DNA from 3 places in the Catellatospora sp. NPDC049609 genome. Region 2 is predicted to be linked to each of the others. Evidence: riboswitches for the same ligand, from Rfam matches in the RefSeq annotation. Region 2 holds a riboswitch; each other region holds the start of a gene.
The links. A riboswitch is a leader RNA that binds a small molecule or an ion and turns the genes downstream of it on or off. The one in region 2 is predicted to bind ZMP and ZTP.
Positions count from the first base shown of each region.

Region 1: it holds a riboswitch for ZMP and ZTP, as region 2 does, so the genes downstream of both, AB0J67_RS23450 (glycine hydroxymethyltransferase) here and AB0J67_RS15525 (tetrahydrofolate dehydrogenase/cyclohydrolase catalytic domain-containing protein) in region 2, are expected to answer to the same signal.
Region 3: it holds a riboswitch for ZMP and ZTP, as region 2 does, so the genes downstream of both, AB0J67_RS08640 (metallophosphoesterase) here and AB0J67_RS15525 (tetrahydrofolate dehydrogenase/cyclohydrolase catalytic domain-containing protein) in region 2, are expected to answer to the same signal.

Region 1 is NZ_JBFAOU010000089.1:14,821-18,015, forward strand. It holds gene AB0J67_RS23450 (glycine hydroxymethyltransferase) at 339-1,784, opposite strand; ZMP/ZTP riboswitch at 1,804-1,894, opposite strand; gene AB0J67_RS23455 (glycoside hydrolase family 15 protein) at 2,036-3,195, opposite strand, start outside.
Region 2 is NZ_JBFAOU010000046.1:12,201-15,395, reverse strand. It holds gene AB0J67_RS15535 (hypothetical protein) at 1-163, shown strand, start outside; gene AB0J67_RS15530 (MOSC domain-containing protein) at 160-993, opposite strand; gene AB0J67_RS15525 (tetrahydrofolate dehydrogenase/cyclohydrolase catalytic domain-containing protein) at 990-1,862, opposite strand; ZMP/ZTP riboswitch at 1,875-1,957, opposite strand; gene AB0J67_RS15520 (GNAT family protein) at 2,118-2,705, shown strand; gene AB0J67_RS15515 (hypothetical protein) at 2,751-3,195, opposite strand, start outside.
Region 3 is NZ_JBFAOU010000020.1:11,334-14,528, forward strand. It holds gene AB0J67_RS08635 (hypothetical protein) at 1-338, shown strand, start outside; gene AB0J67_RS08640 (metallophosphoesterase) at 395-1,258, opposite strand; ZMP/ZTP riboswitch at 1,281-1,357, opposite strand; gene AB0J67_RS08645 (hypothetical protein) at 1,431-2,474, shown strand; gene AB0J67_RS08650 (VOC family protein) at 2,584-3,195, shown strand, end outside.

The DNA.
Region 1 (3,195 bases), on a different contig from region 2:
GACGTCACGATGCCGGCCACCTACGCGGTTCACCTCGCGCCCCGGCGCCGGTCGCCCGTGCCGTCCGCTTCGTGGGGGGTGATCGCTGTCTCCGGTCAGAATCCGTAGTCAGACTGCAGATCCTGACCAGAACCCGCGATCAACGCCAGGCCGAACAGCGGGCGCGGCACGCTGCGGCTCGCCGCGGCGCTCTCAACCCGCCCGATGATCGCTCTCTCTGGTCAGAATCCGTAGTCACACTGCAGATCCCGACCAGAACTCGCGATCAACGCCAAGCGGGCGGGCGTGGCGGGGCGGGACGGACGGGCGGACCGGCCGCCCGTCCCGCGTGCGTGGGGTCAGCCCAGGTTGATGGTCGGGTAGAGCGGGAAGCCGGACAGCAGGTCGGTGGTCTGCCCGGCGACCCGGTCGGCGACACCGTCGGCCAGCACGTATGCCGCCTTGGACGGCTTGCCGTCGTTGCCGGTGCCGGCGGTGGTGCCCGCGAGCACGGTGTGGATCAGGTCGGCGATCTGGTCCATCTCGGCGGTGCCCAGGCCGCGCGTGGTCAGCGCGGGCGTGCCGAGCCGGATGCCGGAGGTGTACCACGCGCCGTTGCGGTCCTGGGGCACGGCGTTGCGGTTGGTGACGATGTTCGAGTCGAGCAGCGCCGACTCGGCCTGGCGGCCGGTGAGACCGTACGACGACACGTCCAGCAGCACCAGGTGGTTGTCGGTGCCGCCGGTGACCAGCGTCGCGCCGCGCCGCAGCAGGCCCTCGGCGAGCGCGTGCGCGTTGTCGACGATGCGCTGCGCGTAGTCGCGGAACTCGGGACGACGGGCCTCGGCCAGCGCGACCGCCTTGGCGGCCATCACGTGCGGCAGCGGGCCGCCGAGCACCATCGGGCAGCCGCGGTCGACCTGGTCGGCGAGCTCGGGCTGGCACAGCACCATGCCACCGCGCGGGCCGCGCAGCGACTTGTGCGTGGTGGTGGTGACGATCTGCGCGTGCGGGATCGGGTCGAAGTCGCCGGTGAGCACCTTGCCCGCGACCAGGCCCGCGAAGTGGGCCATGTCGACCATCAGGGTCGCGCCGACCTCGTCGGCGATCTCCCGCATGATCCGGAAGTTCACCAGCCGGGGGTACGCCGAGTAGCCCGCGACGATGATCAGCGGCCGGAACTCGCGCGCCGTCTTGGCCAGCGCGTCGTAGTCGACCAGGCCCGTCGCCGGGTCGGTGCCGTAGCTGCGCTGCTCGAACATCTTGCCGGAGATGTTGGGGCGGAAGCCGTGGGTGAGGTGGCCGCCCGCGTCCAGCGCCATGCCCAGCATCCGCTGGTCGCCGAGCTGGTGGCGCAGCTCCGCCCAGTCCGCCTCGGACAGGTCGTTCACGTGGCGAGCCTGCGCCTTGGCCAGCGCCGGGGCCTCCACCCGCTGGGCGAGCACGGCCCAGAAGGCGACCAGGTTGGCGTCGATGCCGGAGTGCGGCTGGACGTACGCGTGCGGCGCGCCGAACAGCTCCCGGGCGTGCTGCGCGGCGAGCGCCTCGACCGTGTCGACGTTCTTGCAGCCGGCGTAGAAGCGGCGGCCGACGGTGCCCTCGGCGTACTTGTCGCTGAACCAGTTGCCCATCGCCAGCAGGGTCGCGGGCGAGGCGTAGTTCTCGCTGGCGATGAGTTTGAGCGAGTCGCGCTGGTCGGCGATCTCGGCGCCGATCGCGGCGGCGACCGCGGGCTCGACCGCGGCGATGACGTCCAGGGCGTGGCGGTAGGCCAGGGACTCGCTGGACAGGGACGCGTCAGACATCGGACCTCCTTGACGAGACGGAAGAGGCCCAGGCGCACGGCACAGCGTCACGATGACGGAGCCGCTCCCCGATGGTTACCCATCCCAGCGCGCCAGTCACGGCCCACCCTCCACCCTAACAACCCACCCGCTCCCCCGCCCGCCACCGCACCGGCTCGCGCCCACATCATGGTCGATCATGAAGTTGTGGCAGCGACACGCCGTCGAACACGTCCATAAGTTCATGATCAACCCGGCGGAGGGCGGGGCCGTCAGCCGAGGGCGCGGTCGAGGTTGACGGCGGCGGAGATGAGGGAGAGGTGGGTGAAGGCCTGGGGGAAGTTGCCGAGCTGTTCGCCGGTGTGGCCGATCTGTTCGGCGAACAGGCCTACGTGGTTGGCGTAGGTGAGCATCTTTTCGAAGGCGAGGCGGGCTTCGTCGAGGCGGCCGGCTCGGGAGAGGGCCTCGACGTACCAGAAGGAGCAGATGGAGAAGGTGCCCTCGACGCCGCGCAGGCCGTCGGGGCTGACCGCCGGGTCGTAGCGGTAGACCAGGGAGTCCGAGACCAGGTCCTCGGCGAGCGCGTCCAGGGTGGACAGCCACTTGGGGTCGGTCGGCGAGACGAACTTCGCCATCGGCATCATGAGGACGGCGGCGTCGAGCACCTCGGCGTCCTCGTGCTGGGTGAACGCCTGCCGGGCCGTGGAGTAGCCCTTGCGCATGATGCGGTAGTAGATGTCGTCGCGGGTCTGGCGCCAGCGCGGCAGGTCGGCGGGCAGGCCGCGGTGGGTGGCCATGCGGATGCCGCGTTCGATCGCGACCCAGCACATCAGGCGCGAGTAGAGGAAGTTGCGGCGGCCGCCGCGGGTCTCCCAGATGCCCTCGTCGGGCTGGTCCCAGTGCCCGCACACCCAGTTCACCAGCTCGGTCACCTCCTCCCAGCGGTCGCTGGAGATCGGATTGGCCCACTTGTCGTAGAGGTAGATCGAGTCGATCAGGGCGCCGTAGATGTCCAGCTGCAACTGGCCCACCGCGCCGTTGCCGATCCGCACCGGGGCCGAGCAGCGGTACCCCTCCAGGTGCGGCAGCTCCTGCTCTACGAGGTCCGCACGGCCGTCGATGCCGTACATGATCTGCAACGGGCCGTCCGGGCCGTCCCCGCGCATCGCCACGTGCCGGTCCAGGAAGTCCATGAACGCCGCGGCCTCCTCGGTGAAGCCCAGCCGCAGCATCGCGTACAGGCAGAACGCGGCGTCGCGGATCCACACGTAGCGGTAGTCCCAGTTGCGCTCGCCGCCGATCTGCTCGGGCAGGCTGGTGGTGGCCGCCGCGACGATCGCGCCGGTCGGGGCGTACGTCAGCAGCTTGAGCGTGAGCGCCGAGCGGTGCACCATCTCCCGCCACCGGCCCCGGTAGCGCGAGGCCGACAGCC
Region 2 (3,195 bases):
GCCGTGGTCGTGTGTGGTCGGCGACGTGCTGGCCACCTTTCCCGACGCGGTGCAGCGGGACCCGGAGACGCCCGCCCGGTGGGGGGTGGACGTGCCGGGCCCGGACGGTGCCGGATACCGGCTGATGTTCGTGCACGGCCTGCTGCAGCAGGTCGTGCGCTAGGCGTCGCGGACGGCGTCGCCGGGGCGGATGCGGCCGGGGTGGACGACCTGGGCGTAGACGCCGGCGCAGGGCTGCGGGGCGAGGCTGGGCAGCGGCACGACACGGTGGTATTCGGCGAGCACCCGCAGTGCGTCGGGGTCGCGGGGCAGGTCGCCGTGCGCGAGGGTCGGGACGGCGCACCGTGGGGTCGCGGCGATGACCCGCAGCCGCAGGTCGTCGCCGATACGCAGCTCCCGGCCGACCCACGCGTCCTCGGCGAAGCCGGTGGCGTCGGTGTGCACGACGATGTTGGGCCGGTAGCGGCGGGCGTCGGCGGCGCCGTCGGGGTGCAGGGCACCGATCCGGTTCACGGTCGCGGTGGTGATCAGGTGTACGGGCGCGAAGTCGAAGAACGTGCCGGGCGGGGCGCCGGTGCCGACGTTGCCGACGGTCAGCGGGGTGGTGTCGGTGATGCCGTCGCGCAGGACGGCGTCGGGGTCGGCGCGGTCGAGCAGCGGGATCTCGGGCGGGGTGCCGGTGAGGGTGACGTCGCGGCCGAGCAGCGCCGACAGCTGCTTGTCGACGTCGGGGTCGGTGCTGTGCGTGTGCAGGCCGGGGCCGGTGAGGCGGACGCCGGTGGCGTCGGTGGTGGCGGTGAGGGTGAGCAGCCGCTGCCACAGCCGGGGGTGCTTGGCGCTGGCGATGCGGCCGGTGGCGGTGTCGAGCAGGGCGAGGGCGCGGTCGCCGGTGATGCCCCGCTCGGTCACGTCGGCGCTGGCCAGCTGCTCGCCGAGCAGGGACTTGACCGGGTGGCGGTGCAGCGCGGCGACCGCGGCCCTCGCCGCGGTCACGGGTTGGCCCGCTCGGCGGCGGCGACGGCGTTGCGGAACAGCATCGCCACGGTGGTGGGGCCGACACCGCCGACGCGGGGGGTGATGGCCCCGGCGACGTCGGCGCAGGACTCGTCGACGTCGGGCAGGATGCGGCGGCCCTCGTAGCGCACGCCGCCGCCGACGACGGTCGCGCCGGGCTTGACGTGTTCGGGCTGGATGATGCCGGGCACGCCCGCGGCGGCGATGAGGACGTCGGCGCGGCGGGTGTAGCGGGGCCAGTCCTTGACGCCGGTGTGCACGACGGTGACGGCGGCGTCGGCGGTGGGCCGTTTCTGGGCGAGCAGCATCGCCAGCGGCCGGCCGAGGGTGGCGCCGCGGCCGACGATGACGACCTCCCGCCCGGCGATCGGGATGTCGTAGTGCGCGAGCAGGGCCTCGATGCCGGCGGGGGTGCACGGCAGCGGGCCGGGCATGCCCAGCGCGAGGCGGCCCATGTTGACCGGGTGCATGCCGTCGACGTCCTTGTCGGGGTCCATCACGGCGAGCGCGGCGTTGTAGTCGAGGTGCCCGGGGATCGGGTACTGCACGAGCATGCCGTGCACGGCCGGGTCGTCGCTCCAGGCTTTGATGACGGCTTCGACGTCGGCCTGGCCGGCGTCGGCGGGCAGGTGCTCGTGCGGTGAGACGAAGCCGAGGTCGGCGGCCTGCTGCTGTTTGATGCGGATGTAGCCGGCGCTGGCGTCGTCGTCACCGACGAGCAGCGTGGCCAGGCTCGGGGTGATGCCGCGGGCACGCAGCGCGCCGGCGCGGGTGGCGACGTCGGCGAGGACGGCTTCGGCGACGGGTTTGCCGGGCAGCAGCCGGGCGGTGGTGGTGGGCGCGGACATGCGGCTCCTCATCGCGGTCGCCCAGGCGGTCGGCTTCCGCGGCCTGCTCCCCGATGGTCGTTCCCATCCTCGTGCCGCCAGTCGCAACGTTCGGTGTCCAGCATGCCTCATCAGGGTGGCGGGTGCTGTGCTCGGGTGGGTTCGTGCCGCGGGGTCCGGGTTCGGGCGTGGCCGGCCGGTGGTCCGCGGCGCGGTGGGGGTGGCGGTGACGGATTTGTGTTTGCGCCGGGGCGGGCGGGTCGCCATCATCGCGGGATGATCGGGGAACACGTCGCGGACTTTTCCGTCAAACCCACGCTGACCGGCGAGAAGGTGGTGCTGCGCCCGTTCGCCGACACGGACCTGGACGGGATGCGGGCCGCGCTGAGCGACCCGGAGGTGATCCGGCTGACCGGCAGCACCGCCGATGAGGACCCGGTGGAGCAGGAGAGGATCCTGCGGCGCTGGTACGGCACCCGCAACGCCCAGCCGGACCGCCTGGACCTGGCGGTGGTGGACCGGGCCGGCGGCGGGTGCGTCGGGGAGGTCGTGTTCAACGAGTGGAGCGCGGCCGACAGCAGCTGCAACTTCCGGGTGCTGATCGGCCCGGCCGGCCGCGACCGGGGTCTGGGCACCGAGGCGGTCCGGATGTTCGTCGGGTACGGCTTCGAGCAGGTGGGCCTGCACCGCATCGGGCTGGAGGTGTTCGCGTTCAACCCGCGGGCGCGCCGGGTGTACGAGAAGGTCGGGTTCGTCGCCGAGGGTGTGCTGCGTGAGGTCAAGCGCGACGGCGACGGGTGGGTCGACGCGACGGTGATGTCGATCCTGTCGCACGAGTGGGAGCGCCACCGCGGCTGTCCGTGACCTGTGCCGGAGGGCGGCCCGCAGACCGCCCTCCAGCGGCGTCGGTCAGTCGCAGCGCCACCAGACGGCGCCGGGGATGGTCTGTTCGCTGCCGGCGGCGATGGGGAACTCCTGGCTGCCGCCGATCACGGAACCGTCCCGGCTGATCGCCGCGAACTGCGCGTCCGGTCCGTTGGTGGGCGGGACGGCCCCCGCGGCGGTCGGCAGGGTCCGGCCGGTGCCGAACGCGGTGAGTTCGATGTCGGTGCCGGCGTGCACCGTGTCGGGATCGAGCCGTGCGCGCCCGTCGTGGAACCGGTCTGCTCCGGCGCCGATGCCGTCGCCGTACGCGTCCGGCATGCTGCGGGCCGGCCACCACGACTGCCGGCCGGTGGCCCGGTTCCAGCGGATGAGCAGCGTGGTTCCGGCGGAGTCGCCGTACCGCACCGCGCCGGTGATCCAGTCGCCATAGACCGCGCCGACGCGGACGTCCTGGATCGGCTCGGCGGCT
Region 3 (3,195 bases), on a different contig from region 2:
ACGTCGAGTGCACGGTCGGCGCGCCCGGCGGCGCCGAGCCCGTGCAGGTCGAGCTGATCCGGCTGGGGGCGGGCGGCCCGCCACAGCCCCCGGGCCCGCTCGCCTACCAGCGGGCGACCGTCGAGGAGCTGCGCCCGCTGCCCGAGCCGCGCCTGCTGCCCGGCGGCCAGGCCGCCGCCGGGCACAGCGTGGTGCGTCTGCCGGACGGCACACACCGGCGGGGCTGGCTGCGGCTGGAGAACGTGCAGCAGCCGGAGGCGATCGGCTTCCGGCTCCGGCCGTACGGCCGCCGCAACGAGCACGACCAGGGCCTGCTGGCGGTGTACGCCCTGCGCTGACGCCACGGCCGCCCGCATGTGGTGCGCGGGGCAGGCCGATCAGGCGGCCACGCCGGTCAGGACGTCTCGTCGGCCGCGCCCTGCCCGGACACCGCGTCCACCAGGTAGACCTGCTCACCGGCGCGGGGGTCGCGGGCGTGCAGGACGTGGCACAGCGGTGACGCGGGGCCGCCGAGGTCGACCACGGTCGCCGCGGCGCCGAGCACGGCCCGTTCCAGGCGCGGCGGCGTGCTCAGGTCGATCCTGGTCACCACGCCGGGCGTCACCCATACCGGCACGCCCGCCAGCAGCCCGGACAGTTGCAGGTGGAAGTGGCCACAGAGGATCGCGCGCACGTCGGAGCCGCGTACGGCCGCGGCGAGCGCGGCCCCGTCGCGCAGGTTCACCCGGTCCATGATCAGCGAGGTGGGCACGGCGAGCGGCGGGTGGTGCAGCACGACGACCGACCCGGCCGGGGCGGGCTCGGCCAGCACCTGCCGCAGCCAGGCGAGCTGCGCCGGGCCCAGCTCGCCGTGCACCTCGCCGGGCACCAGGCTGTCCAGGGTGATCACGCGCAGCCCGCCGACGTGGCTGACGGCGGCGCAGGTGCCGCCGGGCATGGCCTGCCCCCGGTCGGTGCCGTCGGCGGCGAGGTGCCCCGACCCGAAGACCTCGGTGAACGCCGCGCGGGTGTCGTGGTTGCCGGTGCAGTAGACGTGCGGGATGCCGCGCTCGGCGCAGAAGCGGCCGACCTGGTCGCGGACGCCCGCGCAGCCCTCGGCGGAGCCGTCGTCGGCGAGGTCGCCGCTCACCACGACCAGGTCCAGGGCGGGCACGTGGCGGGCGTCGTGCAGCAGGCCGGCCAGGGCGGCTTCGGCGTCGACGGCGGGGTGGCGCAGGTGGGTGTCGGACAGGTGCAGGATGCGGTGGCGGTCGGTCACGGGCGCGGCTCCTCGTCTCGGTGAGGAACGCCCAGGCGGTCGACGTCCCGACCGTCACTCCCCGGTGGTGCTCCACCCGCGCCAGTCGTGTGCGCTCAAGGTACGCCCGGCGCCGATCGCGGGCAACGCGGTTCCCTTCCGGCCGCCCATGGCTCAGGATGGTGCGGTGCGGATGACGTGGCGCACCGCCCTGGGCGGGCTGGCGGGACTGGTCGCGGCGGTGGCGTGGGCGCTCGCGTCCGCGCGGTACATGCCGATCATGCAGCCGACGGGCTTCTGGCTCACCGACGACGGCATGTCCTATCCCAACATCGCCTCCAACAACACGTACTGGCCCCGGGAGATCCGGCACCTGGCCATCCTGCTGGCCTTCGCCGCGGTGGTGCTGGTCGTCGGCTGGTCGGGCCGGGTGCTGGCCGTCGGCGCGCTCGCCTCGCTGGGGTGGCTCGCCGCGGACCTGGCGCTGGACCGGGCCGACGTGTCGGGCTGGTCCGCGGTGGCCGCGCTCGCCGCCGGTGCCGTGCTCCTCACCGCCGCGACGGCCGCCCTCGCCGGCCGGCTGGCCCGCGGCGAGCAGGGCTCCGCCGTGGTCCGGCACGTGGTCGCCGGGACCGCCGCGCTGCTGGCCGTGGCATGCCTGGTCGTGGTCACCCCGTGGGACTCGCCGGCCACGCCGGTCGAGATCCGGACCGAGGCGGAGCTGACCGCCGTCAAGTCGGTGCTGGCCGTGCTGTTCGCGGCGATCGCGGCGGTGGTGGTGGGACGGCCTGCCCGCAACACCGCGCTGGCGCTGGGCGCCGCGGGCGTGGCCACCGTCGCGGGTGCGATCGCCGTGGCCGACGACATGGGCCCGCTGTTCGGGCAGGTCGTGCCCCTCGCCGTCATCGCCTCGATGATCGCGGTGGCGGCGCCGCGGGTGCACGGCGCGTTCCCGCTGCTCGGGCTGACCGTGCTCGGGGTGTTCGCCGTGTTCGCCTCGGTCGCGGTGCTGTTCGTGTTCGGCATGCTGGTGGGCGGGACGATGACGGAGCTGGCGGGCAACCCGCCGGTCAACGGCGCCGACTCCGACATCGCGCTGGGGCCGGCGGCGCTGGGCATCGGCGTGGCGCTGTCGCTGTTCTCGTACCTGGTGACCATGCGGCCCGCGCCGCAGGACGCCCCGGTCGGCCCGGTCCCGGCCGGCCCGGCACCGGCGGATCCCGCCTCGGCCCGGTGACACCACCGCGACGGCGACGACACCGCGACGGTGACACGCCACGGTGACACCGTCACCGGCGGCATCGCTGCCGATACGCTCGGCGCACCGACACGGCGAGGAGAGCGAAGTGATCCGCTGGACGTACGCGTTCATCGACCGGCCCGCCGGCCTGTTCACCGAGGCCGCGTCGTTCTGGTCGAAGGCGACCGGCACCCATCTGACCGCCCGCCGCGGCGAGCGCGCCGAGTTCGCCACGCTGCTGCCGATCGGCGCCGACCCGTGCCTGAAGGTGCAGGCCGTCGGCGACGGCGGCGGTGCGCACCTCGACTTCGCCGTCGACGACGTCGCGGCCCTGGCCGGGCGGGCGCGGGAGCTCGGGGCCGCGGTCGTCGGCGAGCACGCGACGTTCACCGTGCTGCGCTCGCCCGGCGGCCTGCCGTTCTGCGCGGTGCCGTGGCAGGACGAGTTCCGCCGCCCCATGGCGCAGGCCGCGCCCGACGGCGCGCTCAGCCGCCTGGACCAGGTGTGCGTCGACGTCGGCCCGGACGCGTACGACGCCGAGGTGTCGTTCTGGGGCGAGCTGACCGGCTGGGGCGCGTACCCGGGCTCGCGGCCGGAGTTCCACGTCGTGGAGCAGCCCGCCGAGCTGCCGGTGCGCATCCTGCTGCAGCGGCTGCGCGAGCAGCGCCCCACCTCGGCGCACCTCGACCTGGCCTGCTCGGAGATCGAGGGCGTACGC